DNA from 2 places in the Halobacillus seohaensis genome. Region 2 is predicted to be linked to the other one. Evidence: riboswitches for the same ligand, from Rfam matches in the RefSeq annotation. Region 2 holds a riboswitch; the other holds the start of a gene.
What was found. Region 2 has a riboswitch for lysine ahead of ACFQIC_RS19665 (Na+/H+ antiporter NhaC family protein). Riboswitches for the same ligand answer to the same signal wherever they lie in the genome.
Positions count from the first base shown of each region.

Region 1 (7,228 bases), on a different contig from region 2:
CTGCTCCACCGCGGAATAACATCGCAAGCGCACTTAATATATACATAATTCCTATTTTTTTATGATCAACAGTCGTTAGCCACTCACGCCATAACCATCCCCATTTTTTAAAATAAGTTAAAATAAAGAGAATAGCTATTGTAACAAGGGCAATTGAAACCATTCCCCCATAGATAAGTGGTTCACCAGTTACAAAAAATTCATCTAGTTGCATAGTTGCTCACCTGCTTTCTCTTCTATCTTAATGATTTTCATGGTCTTCATCATTCTCTTCATATATAAAATCTTCAGCATCTTGATGACTTTCTAAGTGCATCAAATCACCATACAAATCATAGTGTCGATTAACAGCGTAATCGCGTCCATCATTTGTACCATGGTCTACCCATGCTAAGTGAGTGGAAGAGTATTCAGCCTCTGTAGTCAGTCCTGGTTCTAACAATTCATCGTACTCTTCTTGAGTCAACTCAGGAGCTTGAGCTTTCGTCTCTTCAACCCAGCTATCGTAATCTTCTTCACTTTCGGCATAGACTTCAAATGTATGCTTCGTAAACCCTTCACCGTTGAAATTGGAATTTCTTCCGTCATAAACACCTTCTTCATCGGCTTGTAAGTACAGAGTGTTTTCCATCCCGGCCATATTATATTTCTGACCACCGAGACGCGGAATCCAAAGAGCTGCCATTGAATCAGCAGAAGATAATTTAAACTCAATCGGTCGATCCGTTGGAATGTGTAAATAATTGACGGTTTCTATGTCTTCTTCAGGATAACTGAAGAACCATTTCCAATCGGCAGCCGTTGCATAAATAACTAAAGGTTCCTGTTGTTCTCCATCCGAAGCTTCTGGAGGTTTTTCTAATTCATACAGTGAGTCAACGGTTGGAACACTCAAGGCAATAACAATAACCAACGGGATAACCGTCCAAATGATTTCGATCTTGTTATTTCCATGCATATCAGGGTCATAATCACTATTCTTACGACCTGGTCTATTTTCTCTGTATTTAATGACTACGTAGGCGAAGGCACCGAACACTACGACCACAATAAACAACATAAATATGAGGGAGTACAATATAAGATCATTTTGCGTTTGAGCGACTGGGCCTTTAGGGTCAAAGACGGCGAGTTCACTACATCCGCTCAAAAATAAAACAAGGCTGAGTGGCATTAAGAGCAGCCCTTTTATCAAAAGTTGTTTCATATTTTTCACTAGGGTTCACACTCCTTTATTCCTTTATATTTAAAGGCGTTAAGCCGAATATCATATTAACTCAACGTAGTATAGCAAAAAAAATCCGATCATAGATGACGTTAATAAAATTGTCATTTAACCATCACACTTTATTAAAAAATTAGACGCAAAATATTCACGAATTTGTAAAATCGTCATAAATTACATAGAGGTGCTTGTGAAAGGCCCATCGTTCTCTGAACCTTTTATGTTTCACATGAAACAATACCTTCCCCCTTATAAAAATCAAGAAAAATAATCACCCATGGCTTGTATCAGACGAGAATTTCTGTTATAGTTCAGTCAATTAAATACTTTCTTCCTTCATTTAATTGAAGAGAGGATAGAGGTGCAAACACCATCAGTATACAATAAGAGGATAATGAGATCCGTTGATTATTGTAAAAAGGGGTATTTGCCGAAGTTTCAAGAATCTCATATTCTTGAAATTGGTTCTGCTATTGAATAAAAACAGGACTGTCATATAGGAGACTATATGGAGGGCTATCTTACGGTGAAACAATGCAATAATTATTTGTTTCTACTGCAACAGCGAACCCTCGTTGTTGTTTTTTTTGTGTTTACTAGAGAATGGCCTTATCACCTCTATATTTAAAAATTTTACAAAAGGGTGTGAAGTTATGAATTTCGGCCAAGTCTTAACTGCCATGGTCACTCCATTTGACCAGAAGGGCGAAATTGATTTTAACGCTACGAGGACTTTAGTCAATCATTTAATCACGAACGGTTCGGACGGCTTAGTTATTGGTGGGACGACAGGTGAATCCCCTACCTTAACGACAGATGAAAAAATAGAGCTATACAAATTCGTTGTAACCATCGTTAATCGGAGAGTTCCCGTCATTGTCGGAACAGGGTCCAACAATACAAAGGCTTCTATTAGCTTAACGAAACAAGCTGAGGAAGCTGGAGTCGATGCCGTCATGCTCGTTACTCCATACTATAACAAGCCTTCTCAGGAAGGTTTATACCAACATTTCCAAGCAATTGCACAAGCCACACCCCTCCCTGTTATGCTTTACAACATACCTGGAAGAAGTGCGGTTAATATGGCTCCAGAGACGATCATTCGTCTTTCAGAGATTCATAATATCGTTTCTGTTAAGGAGTCAAGTGGTGATCTAGATGCAGTGTCAAAAATCATTGACCAAACACCAGAGGACTTCTCCGTTTACAGCGGAGATGATAGTATGACCTTGCCGATCCTATCGATTGGTGGAACAGGTGTTGTTTCTGTTGCTTCCCATATCATTGGGAATGACATGCAGCAAATGGTTCACAGCTATTTAGAGGGAGATGTCCAATTTGCAGCGACAACTCACCGTAAATTACTGCCAATTATGAAAGCATTGTTTGCTCAACCAAGCCCTAGCCCTGTAAAAGCAGCGCTTAATATGAAAGGGATCGTTGTAGGTGATGTTCGTTTGCCGATGCTGCCTTTGAACGCTGAGGAGAAAAATGAGTTAGAAAAATTTATACCTTTTGATCCGATAAAAAGTGTAGGTTAAATGTAGTTGATATTTATATGCAAAAACAAGGAACTTCCTAATTGTGTAAGTAGTTCCGATACCGTTTAGCACCATAAATAATAGTTGAATAGTAGGAAAAAACGCTTGGATTAAAATCCAAGCGTTTTTTATGGCTCTACAATATTTAATTAAATTGTGTGGTACCAGGTACCACACAATTTGGATTTTAATCTATCGGGTTCAGTTTTCGAGTACAAAATATGAAATAACATACGATTATCGGTATTTAACATATAAATCAGCATACAAAATCAGAGATAGTGCTTGAATTCGAGATGTTTGTGTGAATGTAGGGGCTGCGGGAAACGGTTCGCCCCTTTACCATATAAGTGTCTCGATACCACTTCAAGGCAGCCATTCCTAAGTTTGCATGCAAATCTTGATAGCGGGCGGTCCTATTGAAATCCTTGATATAGAGAGGTTCATTGCAATAGAATACGGATAGTGGAAGATAGTCCTTCTGGGAAAAGGATTCGTTTCTCACACATCGAAGGGGGACTTGGGAATCTCCCCGTTTCCTAGCCACCCACTCCCATCTATGAATAGCCTACAATTTGAAGAACTGAGGTTTCCGTCTGCCTCACAATGGCAAGGAGGGCCGGGAAATCGCGAGACTCCTATGGGATGAACATGATCGGTGAGATCCCGCAGGGCGCTAGCCCGAGGAAGCTCGCCACATGCCCATGGAAAGCGAGTGATTTCCCGGACCTCCAAACGCTTTCAACCATAACGGAAACAATATCTCTCGAAGCTAAGTCTTCAAGTAAAAGATGCTTTATTTGAAGAAGAAAATAGTCAGTTCTCTTTCCTGTCTTCCATCAGTGCGGAAGCTAAGCCATACAAAATTCCAAACACAGCACCTCCAATTACTTCAGTTGGCTGATGTCCAAGGAGCTCCTTTAAGTCTTTGTCTCGCTTTACATATTCCAAACTAGGAAAGTCACCTGAGATTGTTTCAATATTATCTTCAAGATCGTTCACGAGTCGAGCAATCTCACCAGTATGACGTCTAATCCCCTGTGCATCATACATCACAATGGAACCGAATACGACGGCTAATGCGGTCTCGATATGCCTTGTCCCACGGTTAGCAGCTACATAGGTGGCAAGGGAAGCAACCCCGGCAGAGTGTGAACTTGGCATCCCACCGGTTTGAAAAAGGGGTTTCCAATCCCAATCACCTGTGTCTTTTTTATGTGTAAGTATTTTTAGTCCCTGTGCAATTCCGATTGCTGATAATGCTGTGACGATTCCTCGGTTCATAAAAACATTCCTCCGTTTGACCTTTTTATGAAAGGACTTTCTACTATGTTTTAGTGTCTCGCTTTTAAAGAAATTTATTACAAGAGAGGGCGTTGAGAATTGTGTGGTACCTGGTACCACACAATTTTTAGGGCAATATATCCAAAAAGGACTTCCATAGAATTGGAAGTCCTTTTTTGTGGGTATATCAACACTAAACTTTAACAAATCCTTAAAAATAAATCTTAACCATTGTTATATTATTTGACCTCCTTTTATATACTTTATTGTTAAAACTTTTTTATAGAGGGAGGTGATTACTATGAGAATGGGAATCCTTTTTCTTAAACTTGCAGCCCTTTACTTCCTAGTTGGGGTAGGTATGGGGATTGCAATGGAAATTATGCAAGACCACAGATTAGCTGGCGCGCACGCTCATATCAACTTAATTGGTTGGGCTTCCATGGCCTTATTCGGTGTCATTTATGTACTTTTTCCAAATGCGGGGGATACAGTTTTAGCAAAGCTTCACTTCTGGCTTTATAACATTTCTTTACCTTTCTTTATGCTTGGGTTGTGTTTCTTGCTTGTCGGCAATACATCCTTCATGTTTCTGCTTACAATTTTCCCTAATATACTCGTTCTAAGTGTCGTGTTTTTTGTTATTAACGTATTTAGGAATGTGAAGTTGGGTAATATCAATTCCTTTATTCAAAAGGGGGACTAAGCGTAATAGTTCCGTTTCGATGGAGAAACATACGAAATAGCATAGTAATTAGCGGACAAATCGCAAGTCAAATAACATAATGACACTTGCGGTTGTCAACGTGCTAATTACTATGTTAATTGGTATGCTATTTGCTATGTTGATTTTTATAGACCAAGTAGATAATTGTTGAATACTCGATTCCGAGTTCATGGGGGTTCGTTACCGTATAAGGGATAGGGGTGGCTTTGAAACAACTCGCTTTCCTGCGGGGGACTAGGCAAGCCTCCTCGGTCGTTGGCACTCCCCCCGCCATAGGAGAATGCGTCTTATCTATGCTATAGAATAAAGCCTCACCCCATACGATTCTCGAGTCCACTGAAGAAGTTTAATAAGAGAATTAGCTCAACCAACAACTATATACGCGAGTAATTCCTTCTTTAACATCAACATGTTGACTGTGATTCTCTGCCCGTGTTAAATTTAAACACTTTTTCAGCGGCCTCCACGATTCTAGCGCATGAGGTATTCTGCTCACGTGAAGTAGCTTATTCGATGCTTCCGTTCTCCTCACAAAAGCAAGAAGGTCCGGGAAATTGCGAGACTCCACCTTTAAAAGCGGAGGCGCCTTGGTCAGCGGCGTATGGACTGGACTGAGCTGTCGGAGATAAAGGAAACACGAAGAACATCGTGATTCGATGTTGACTTATCGTACAGAAGCGAGGGAAGTCTCACTAGCCGCTAGGCGCCGGAGCTGGATAACGCCCGATAGGATTGATGAACTAGATTTTGCCTTCGTCCTTATAAAACGTAAGAGCTGGGATGAACATGGTCGGTGAGATCCCGCAAGGCGTAGCCTGAGGAAGCTCACCACATGCCCACGGAAAGCGAGTGATTTCCCGGACCTTCTAACGCCATCCTTGGTAACGGAAACCAACGGAATGTCTCGAAGCTGTCTTCCACATAAGGGCAGAAGTGGATCATATCAATGGCAATATTCACACAGCACCCCTATTTTCATAAAATGGGTTCCGTTCCACTCTTCATAGTCATGGGGGATGAAAAGCAACGGAACCGTCATTCTTTTTATTAAACAATCTGGGGCTTTAATTTAATAAAAAAATCTAAACAAGTACGGGAAATGGAAAACGTTACCGATGACTACGTTACAATGGGATACCAAGTATTGTCTCGTGGTGAAACATCAATAAGTTTACGGCAAAATGGAGGATGGGGCGCAGTAGGTCCTCATATTCTTATTGCTGTGCTAACTATATGGTGGACTTTTGGCATAGGAAATCTTTTGTATGCATTATATAAACGTTACAGCGGTGAAAAGATCCTTATTAAATTAGAAGATCTTAAGGAAGAAGGTTAGTATGCTGATCGAGATTATTATTCATTAATTGTACATGTCCCTCTCCATAAAAAAACCTTTATTTCAGACGAAAACGTCCAAAATAAAGGTCTTTTTTATAACCTATACGATCAATCACTACCCGTGATCAGTAAGTCATCTCTTAAAACAGTAAGTACAGATTCGGGCGTAACTTCTTGTCCAGGCACCAAGTCTACTTGCATGATTGTACCACTAACGCCTATACAAACTTCAACGACCTCTTGATCTTCTGCTTCAATTAAAAACAACGGCTCCCATTCGTATACATAGGATTCGTTATCAATCAAAACCTCCTTAACAAAGCCAAAACAAGGGCTATACACCGTTTCGAGTACTTCTTTCATGGTTTCCCTCCTTTTCATTTTCTAGCTCAGTTCAAGTGAAATTCATTCACTTAACCTACTATATTCACTTATCGACCAACTATCACCTGAATTTCGTAAAAATGGTCATTAGCCAAGACATATTATTTGGCAACCATTGTACAACCCACGTGTTGAGTTCTTATACACTTTTCCAAGGTAGAGTTGTCACATATCAGGGATGGAGTAGTTAATTAATATTACAAATAAGACATCCTCAAAAGGTCAGGAACAAATAAAACGATTAGAAAATCAATCTTTCTTCCTTACAAGCTTTACATTATAAAATCTCATTCCTTTTAAAACACCTTCGATCTCAAAAATCTCATTCATTACCAAATTCCTCACTCGATATTCAATAAATTGATCACCTATATACTCATTTAAATGACCAATAACTTCACCGATTATTGCCGCTGATTTGATGAAACTTTGGTCTTCACACTCCTTTTCCAAGGATCGAGCTGCATTTATGATAGCCTCATCAAAATAATCCTCAGTTACGCTAATAATTTGCTGATCCTTCCATATTCTCAGAACACTTTTAGAATTAGCTATTTCCCTCCACTCTTCTTCCCACTGCATTCGTTCATTTTTCGATACTGCTTTATGATTCTCTTTATTTTTATAAATCGCCATCAATTTTTCTGGGATCAATTCGCCCGTATGACTGGCAACATAAGGGCAGTCACGGCCATGATCCAGCTCTGGTTGCATAAGATAGATGTCATG
Region 1 is NZ_JBHSZV010000053.1:15,557-22,784, forward strand. Features, by position in the region: gene qoxB (cytochrome aa3 quinol oxidase subunit I) at 1-214, opposite strand, end outside; gene qoxA (cytochrome aa3 quinol oxidase subunit II) at 242-1,207, opposite strand; lysine riboswitch at 1,574-1,752, shown strand; gene dapA (4-hydroxy-tetrahydrodipicolinate synthase) at 1,879-2,766, shown strand; gene ACFQIC_RS18270 (divergent PAP2 family protein) at 3,583-4,050, opposite strand; gene ACFQIC_RS18275 (cytochrome-c oxidase) at 4,352-4,756, shown strand; gene ACFQIC_RS18280 (DUF8108 domain-containing protein) at 5,877-6,113, shown strand; gene ACFQIC_RS18285 (biotin/lipoyl attachment domain-containing protein) at 6,224-6,478, opposite strand; gene ACFQIC_RS18290 (DUF1835 domain-containing protein) at 6,749-7,228, opposite strand, start outside.
Region 1: linked by a shared signal. The riboswitch ahead of dapA (4-hydroxy-tetrahydrodipicolinate synthase) and the one ahead of ACFQIC_RS19665 (Na+/H+ antiporter NhaC family protein) in region 2 are both predicted to bind lysine.

Region 2 (7,228 bases):
GCTTTCATATTTAAAACATAAACGTGTAGACTTAAAAGTAGGATTCATTTTAATGATGGGCAGTATTCCTGGAGGGATACTGGGGTCCTGGCTTAATCAATTTTTTAAAACAGATGGATTTGCCTTACTCTTTGGAATTTTTATGGTCACTGTTTCTCTCATGTTTTTCTTACCAAGGAATCCTTCGAATGAGAAGGATAGGACGGGAGGAATTCGAAGAGAAAAAGTAATAGATGGACAAACATTTCATTATCACTTACCGCTTTTTATTAGTATAGGTTTTGGCTTGGGAGTAGGTGTGCTTTCTGGATTGTTAGGGATCGGTGGTGGATCATTAATTGTTCCTGCTTTGATCCTTTTATTTAATTTTCCTCCACACATTGCTACCGCAACTTCTATGTTCATGATATTTTTTGCAAGTATTACTAGTTCGGCCACCCATATTTATTTGGGACATGTGGATTGGGGTAATACTTTATTATTTATCCCCGGGGCATATGTTGGAGGAATGCTAGGAGCTGTAGTAAATCGAAAGCTCAACAGCCATGCTATAGAATGGTTCCTTAGAATTTTACTTATATTAATTGGAGTACGTTTGATTTGGGAAGGAATCGGATGAGGAGAATGAGAATGAAAGAAAAAATTTTTCTTTATTATACTAGTGACTTGCATAGCCATTTTGAAAATTGGCCGCAAATTGTAGGTTATTTTAATAAACGGAAAGAAAAGCATAAATTAAATAAAGAAACTTACTGGTTGTTAGATAACGGTGACCATGCGGATCGTTTCCATCCGATAACGGAAGGATTAATGGGAAAAGGAAATGTGGAATTATTAAATAAAGCAGGCTACTCTTTTGCTAATTTGGGTAATAATGAAGGGATAACTTTATCTCACGATGATTTGTTTCATTTATACGATGATGCAAAGTTCGATGTAGTTTGTGCAAACCTCAGCTCTTTAAAGGAGCCTCAACCTAAGTGGTTACAGCCTTATCAAATTAAAACGACACCACAAGGAACTAAAATAGCTGTGATGGGTTTAACGGCACCTTTTGAAACTTTTTATCGTATGTTAGGTTGGCAGATTGATTCGCCTATTGATACTTTGGATCATTACTATGAGGAGATAAAGCAGCAAGTAGATATTTTTGTTTTGCTTTCTCATTTGGGTATCTATGATGATGAAGAGATCGCAAAAAACTATCCAGCAATAGATATTATAATTGGTGGTCATACCCACCATTTATTTCAAAATGGTGAAAAATATGGAGACTCTGTATTAACAGCAGTTGGCAAACACGGAACTCATTTAGGAGAAGTATATTTAGAGTGGGATCATTCCAAACGTTGTCTAAGCAAAAGAGAGGCGTATGCTGTTTCTACAGAAAATATGAGGAAAAATGAGATTGTCACCGAAGAATTAGAGTCTATGAGAGAGCAGGCTGTAGAACATCTTAAAGAAACAGTGACAATTCTAGATGAACCCTTGAAAATAGCTTGGTTTAAAGAAACTACATTAATGAGTAGGTTAACAAATGGACTAAAAGAGTGGGCGAACGCTGATATAGGTATGCTTAATGCTGGAGTATTACTGGATCATTTAAATCAAGGTGAAGTCACTTATGAAGATATTCATCGAATTTGCCCTCATCCAATGAATCCATGTAAGGTTGAAATAACGGGTGATGAGCTGCTAGAAATTATTCGAGTGGGTCATACGAAGAAGCTAACTGAAATTCGCTTAAAAGGATTAGGTTTCCGGGGTGAAGTAATTGGTAAAATGATCTTTAGTGGACTGGAAATTGAAACTGTAATAGGGGAGGATGATGAAGAACGTGTTCGAACAGTTTCTTTTAACGGATCCCCCATCCAGCGAGACTTGACCTATTCCTTAGCTACTGCTGATACATTTACATTCGGAAGATTATTTCCAGAAATTGCGTATGCTAAAAAGAAGGTTTATTATATGCCAGAGCTGTTACGAGATGTGCTAGCGAAGGCTTTACTTGAAAAAAATTGAAAAATTGCATGGAATTTCTACAATTGCTATAATTAGATTTAAAAGCTGCCTAAGGCAGCTTTTATTATGAGTCATAATATATAATGTAGTGTGAAATAATTCTTACTGGAAAAGAGGTTTTTATGAAAGTCGTATATACAGCTCATTTACAACAAGGAGATACACTTGGAAAATCTATTTATAATGAGAATGGAAAAGTTCTTTTACGACAGGGAGTTACTTTTACTAAAAGTTTGATAAGAAGGTTGTTCGATTATCAAATTACATATGTTTATGTAGATGACCCTTTAACTTCAGATATTCAAGTCAACTATCCTATTAATGAAGAAACCCGTTCCAAGGCAATACATACGATTAAAAGATCTTTTCTTGATTTGCAAAAAAGTAATAATAATGATCAGAAAATATTATTTGAAAGAATATCCTTGGAAATGAATCAAACAGTAAGCACGATTGTGTCGGAGTTAAGAGGTAATCATGATACGATGTCGCTTTTATCAGATATCTTTGTATATGATGATTATGTTTTTACACATTCTCTAAATGTAGCAATGTACGCCATTGCTTTAGCTAATGAATTGGATTTACCGAATCGTAAAGTAGAAGAAATAGGTTTAGGCGCCATTCTTCATGATATTGGAAAAATGACGATTCCACGGAATATTTTATTAAAAACATCATCACTAACAGCTGAAGAGTTCACTTTAATCAAAACTCATGCTGAAGCTGGATTTCAACTATTGCGTTCTGTTTCTTCTGTTCCGCTCGTTGCGGCTCACTGTGCTTATCAACATCATGAGCGTTTAGACGGCTCAGGATACCCAAGAGGAATTACAGAGAAAGATATTCATTTGTATGGAAAGATTTTAGCGATCGCTGATGTCTTTGATGCAGTAACGAGTAACAGATCGTATAGGAGCGCCATGTTACCACATGAAGGGCTAGAAGTGCTATATTCTGGAGCAGGTACCCTATTCGATAGAAATATGGTAGCTGCATTCAGAAAGTGTGTGACCGTCTATCCTAATGGATTAGGAGTAGAACTTAGTGATGGTCGTAAAGGAATTGTATCAGCACAAAATGAAAATTTAAGTGATCGGCCTATCGTGAGAATCGATCATTATCAGTCGCAGGATACTCAAGAGGTTGATTTGTCAAAAGAGTTATCCTTAACCATAACAGACTGTCTCACAACTTCTGTAACTTAGTAAATAAACCCCTTTTACTTATCATATAGATAGGTCAGGAGGGGTTGTTTAATGGGGAAAAATAAAACGAGTCCACCACCTTCAGTTGCTAAAAGAATATTATTAACATTTGTATTTTTTCTTGTTGTTACAAGTCTTTGTTTATGGTTAATTGATAGAGGTATTACTCCGGCATTAGAAGGAATAGCAGAAACGAAAGCACAACAATTGGCAAGAGATGCTATTAATGAAGCAGTTAATAAACAAATATCAGAAGATCTAAATTTTGAAGACTTAGTAAGAATTGAAAAAGATAATGATGGTGATATTGTGTATATGGGGTGGAATTCAGTAGTTGTAAACAGAGCCCTTAGAAATACAACTTACAGAGTACAAAATTTTTTAAGACGTATGGAACTAGGTGAATTACCAATGGAAGATACCACCTTAGACCCAGAGATTAATCCGAATATGTCGAGAGAAGAACTAGGAGAGGAACCAGCAACATTGCTTGAGGTACCGATTGGTTTAGCGACAAATAATACGATTCTTGCTAACCTAGGGCCAAAGGTTCCCGTCCAGTTAAGAGTTATTGGTGATGTTCAATCACAATTTAAAAATGAGATAACAGAATATGGTATCAACTCAGCCCACTTTCAATTATCTCTTACTTTTGAGGTGAATTTGCGAGTAGTTATTCCGTTTTCCACAGAAACCACGACTGTAGTTAACGATATTCTCATAGATGCTTCCGTCATCCCTGGAGAAGTACCGGAATTCTACAACGGAGATGGAGGAGGAGAAGTCGAAGGGGGAAATAAGTCAACACCATTCTCAATTCCAATGACCCCCTTGCAATAAAAGAAATCACCTGTTAGAATGTGTAAGAATTTAATATGCGTGACCTTATCAGATCGGTGAGGTAGAGGTGCAGGCTTCATGAGTACCCAGTGGGAGTGTGACAACTAGGATCACTGGAGAAAGGGGATTCCCTGCCGAAGAAGATAGGAGTTGTCACTTCTTATCTTCTGGTATATGTCTGAAAAAGAAATATACTGTCATGCATGCTTTTGGGTGCATGGGGCGCTACTGATCGAAATGGAGGATAATCAAATTGCTACAAAGCAATGGTAGGTTATTTTCTATCATTGCTTTTTTGTATGCTTTTAACTATATAAGTCTAGCTCCGGCGCGTGTTCAGGCGCTTCGCTTTTCTAAATCCCTCATTTTCTTAAAGTAGATTCCACACCCCGTTATCATCATTAGATTTACGGAGGGGAACCACATTATGGAAGGAACTATTTTTTCACTAATTCCAGCATTATTGATGTTGATTCTTGTTATTGTTACAAGGAAAGTAATTTTGTCCCTAGGCATAGGGATTATTGTTGGTGCATTTATGCTAACAGGATTTAATATCGTGGAAGGTTTAGAACTAATTTGGATGAATTTTTATTCGATCTTTATTAGTGATGGAGTTTTTAACACAGGAAATCTATATTTGCTGACTTTCTTGCTTTTGTTAGGAGTGACGACCGCTTTTATGACAGCTTCAGGAGGCAGTCGTGCTTTTGGTAAGTGGGCTGTAGATAAAATCCAAACTCGCCGAGGGGCAAAGCTTGTTCCAGCATTATTAGGTATTATTATTTTTATTGACGACTATTTTAATGCTTTAGCTGTCGGCCAAGTTTCAAGACCAGTAACCGACCGCCATAAGATTTCTCGTGCTAAACTGGCTTATTATATAGACTCAACCTCAGCGCCGATCACTGTAATCTCACCCATTTCGAGTTGGGGTGCTTATATTATTGGGGTAATCGGAAGTATTTTAGCTGCTAATGAAATTGCAAATTATCAGGCGCTAGAAGCATTTGTTAGAATGATCCCTGCAAATTTTTATGTTTTCGCGGCTTTGTTCCTAGTCTTTTTAACGATCTTTATGAAACTTGATATAGGTTCTATGCGCCATCATGAACAAAGGGCAATGGACAGTGGAGAACTAATTGATCCTAAGAAAGGCGATGTTCCAGGCGATTTAAATGATCAATTTCAAGAACATAATCGAGGTCATATCTATCACCTAGTACTTCCAATAGTTGCACTCATCATAGGAACGGTATTCTCGATGGTTGTAACAGGAATTAGAAACACAGAAGGCGTTGTTGGCATTCTAAGTATTTTTGAAAATACTAATGTGAATATCTCGCTGTTTATTGGTGGACTTGTTTCCGTATTATTAGCAGCGGCTATGTATATTAAACAATCAGCTCCAAAATCAGGAATGGGACATGTGACATTTGAAGGTATAAAAGCGATGCTCCCTGCCATTTACATTTTGATTTTTGCGTGGATGATAGGGGATGTTATTGGTCAATTGGGAACTGGGGAATACTTGGCAGAGCTTGTTAACCAGTCATCGATTAGTTCAGCTTACTTGCCATTTCTCCTCTTTATTGTTTCTGGATTTATGGCACTCTCTACAGGTACATCATGGGGAACATTTGGTATTATGCTGCCAATTGCAGGAGAGATTGCCGCCGTTACCGATGTAACACTTGTGTTGCCAGCATTATCCGCGGTACTAGCAGGTTCTGTTTTTGGTGATCATTGCTCACCAATTTCAGATACAACCATATTATCCTCTACTGGAGCTGGAGCAAATCACATCGATCACGTGCTTACACAGTTACCTTATGCAATGATTGCAGCTTTAGCGGCATCTGTAGGTTACTTGATATTAGGCTTTACTGGTCAAGTAATTATGCCACTTATAGTTACTTTAGTAGTTGTCATTATAATAGGTATATTGATTCACTTTTCGAATCGATCGAAACAACTTAATGAGTAAAAATGATGAACAAAGAAGTGCATCAAATGTACTTCTTTGTTTTTTTATTGGTATATTTGGAAAATTAGTAATTTTATAATATTATTTTGACAACCTACAATCGTATGGTTATAATTTAAGCATCCATAATCAGAAAAAGACAAATATTTGTAACATTCTTACCTTATCTTTATCATACTTTAAAGGGAAAGAATGAACTTAAAAAAGAGGAGGTAATTAACAGATGGAAAAACGTGCACAATGGGGTACGCGGGTTGGTTTTTTACTTGCGGCCATGGGATCAGCTATCGGATTAGGTAATATCTGGCGTTTTCCCGCTACGGCCTATGAAAGTGGCGGAGGGGCATTTATTGTTCCTTATTTATTTGCATTATTAACTGCAGGTATTCCACTTTTGATATTGGAATACACGATCGGTCATAAGTATAGGGGTTCTGCTCCTAAATCATTTGGAAGAGTAAGCAAAGGTTTTGAGTGGATTGGTTGGTGGCAAGTAACTGTAGCTTTTGTTATTTCTACTTACTACTCGGTTATTATCGCTTGGGCAATTATGTATTCATTTTATTCTATTAACTTAACATGGGGGGACGACCCTACATCGTTCTTTGTAGGAGATTTTCTTACACTAGTTGATCCGGGAGATTTTGGTGGAATCGTACCAAAGATATTACTACCGCTATTAATAGTATGGGTCATCACACTAGGTGTACTTTCTAAAGGAATAAAAAAGGGTATCGAGGTTGCAAACAAAATCTTTATTCCTTCGCTAGTTATACTATTTCTAATTATTGTAATACGTGCTGTAACACTTGAAGGAGCTAGTGATGGATTATCTTCATTCTTTACTCCTGATTGGTCTCAAATAGGAGATCCACAAGTATGGGTAGCAGCCTATGGACAAATATTCTTCAGTTTATCTATTGCATTTGCTATTATGATTACTTATGCTTCTTATTTACCGAAGAAGTCGGATATCACAAACAATGCCTTTATCACAGGCTTTGCTAACTCGTCTTTTGAAATATTAGCAGGTATTGGTGTGTTTGCAGCCATAGGTTTTATGGCTTTCCAATATGATACAACTGTAGGTGAACTTGCTGCAGAAAAAGGTGTAGGTGGAATTGGGCTAGCCTTTATGGTGTTTCCTGAGATCGTTAACCAAATTCCTGGG
Region 2 is NZ_JBHSZV010000062.1:75,107-82,334, reverse strand. Features, by position in the region: gene ACFQIC_RS19685 (sulfite exporter TauE/SafE family protein) at 1-619, shown strand, start outside; gene ACFQIC_RS19680 (bifunctional metallophosphatase/5'-nucleotidase) at 631-2,022, shown strand; gene ACFQIC_RS19675 (HD-GYP domain-containing protein) at 2,145-3,230, shown strand; gene yunB (sporulation protein YunB) at 3,282-4,070, shown strand; lysine riboswitch at 4,125-4,306, shown strand; gene ACFQIC_RS19665 (Na+/H+ antiporter NhaC family protein) at 4,498-6,057, shown strand; gene ACFQIC_RS19660 (sodium-dependent transporter) at 6,281-7,228, shown strand, end outside.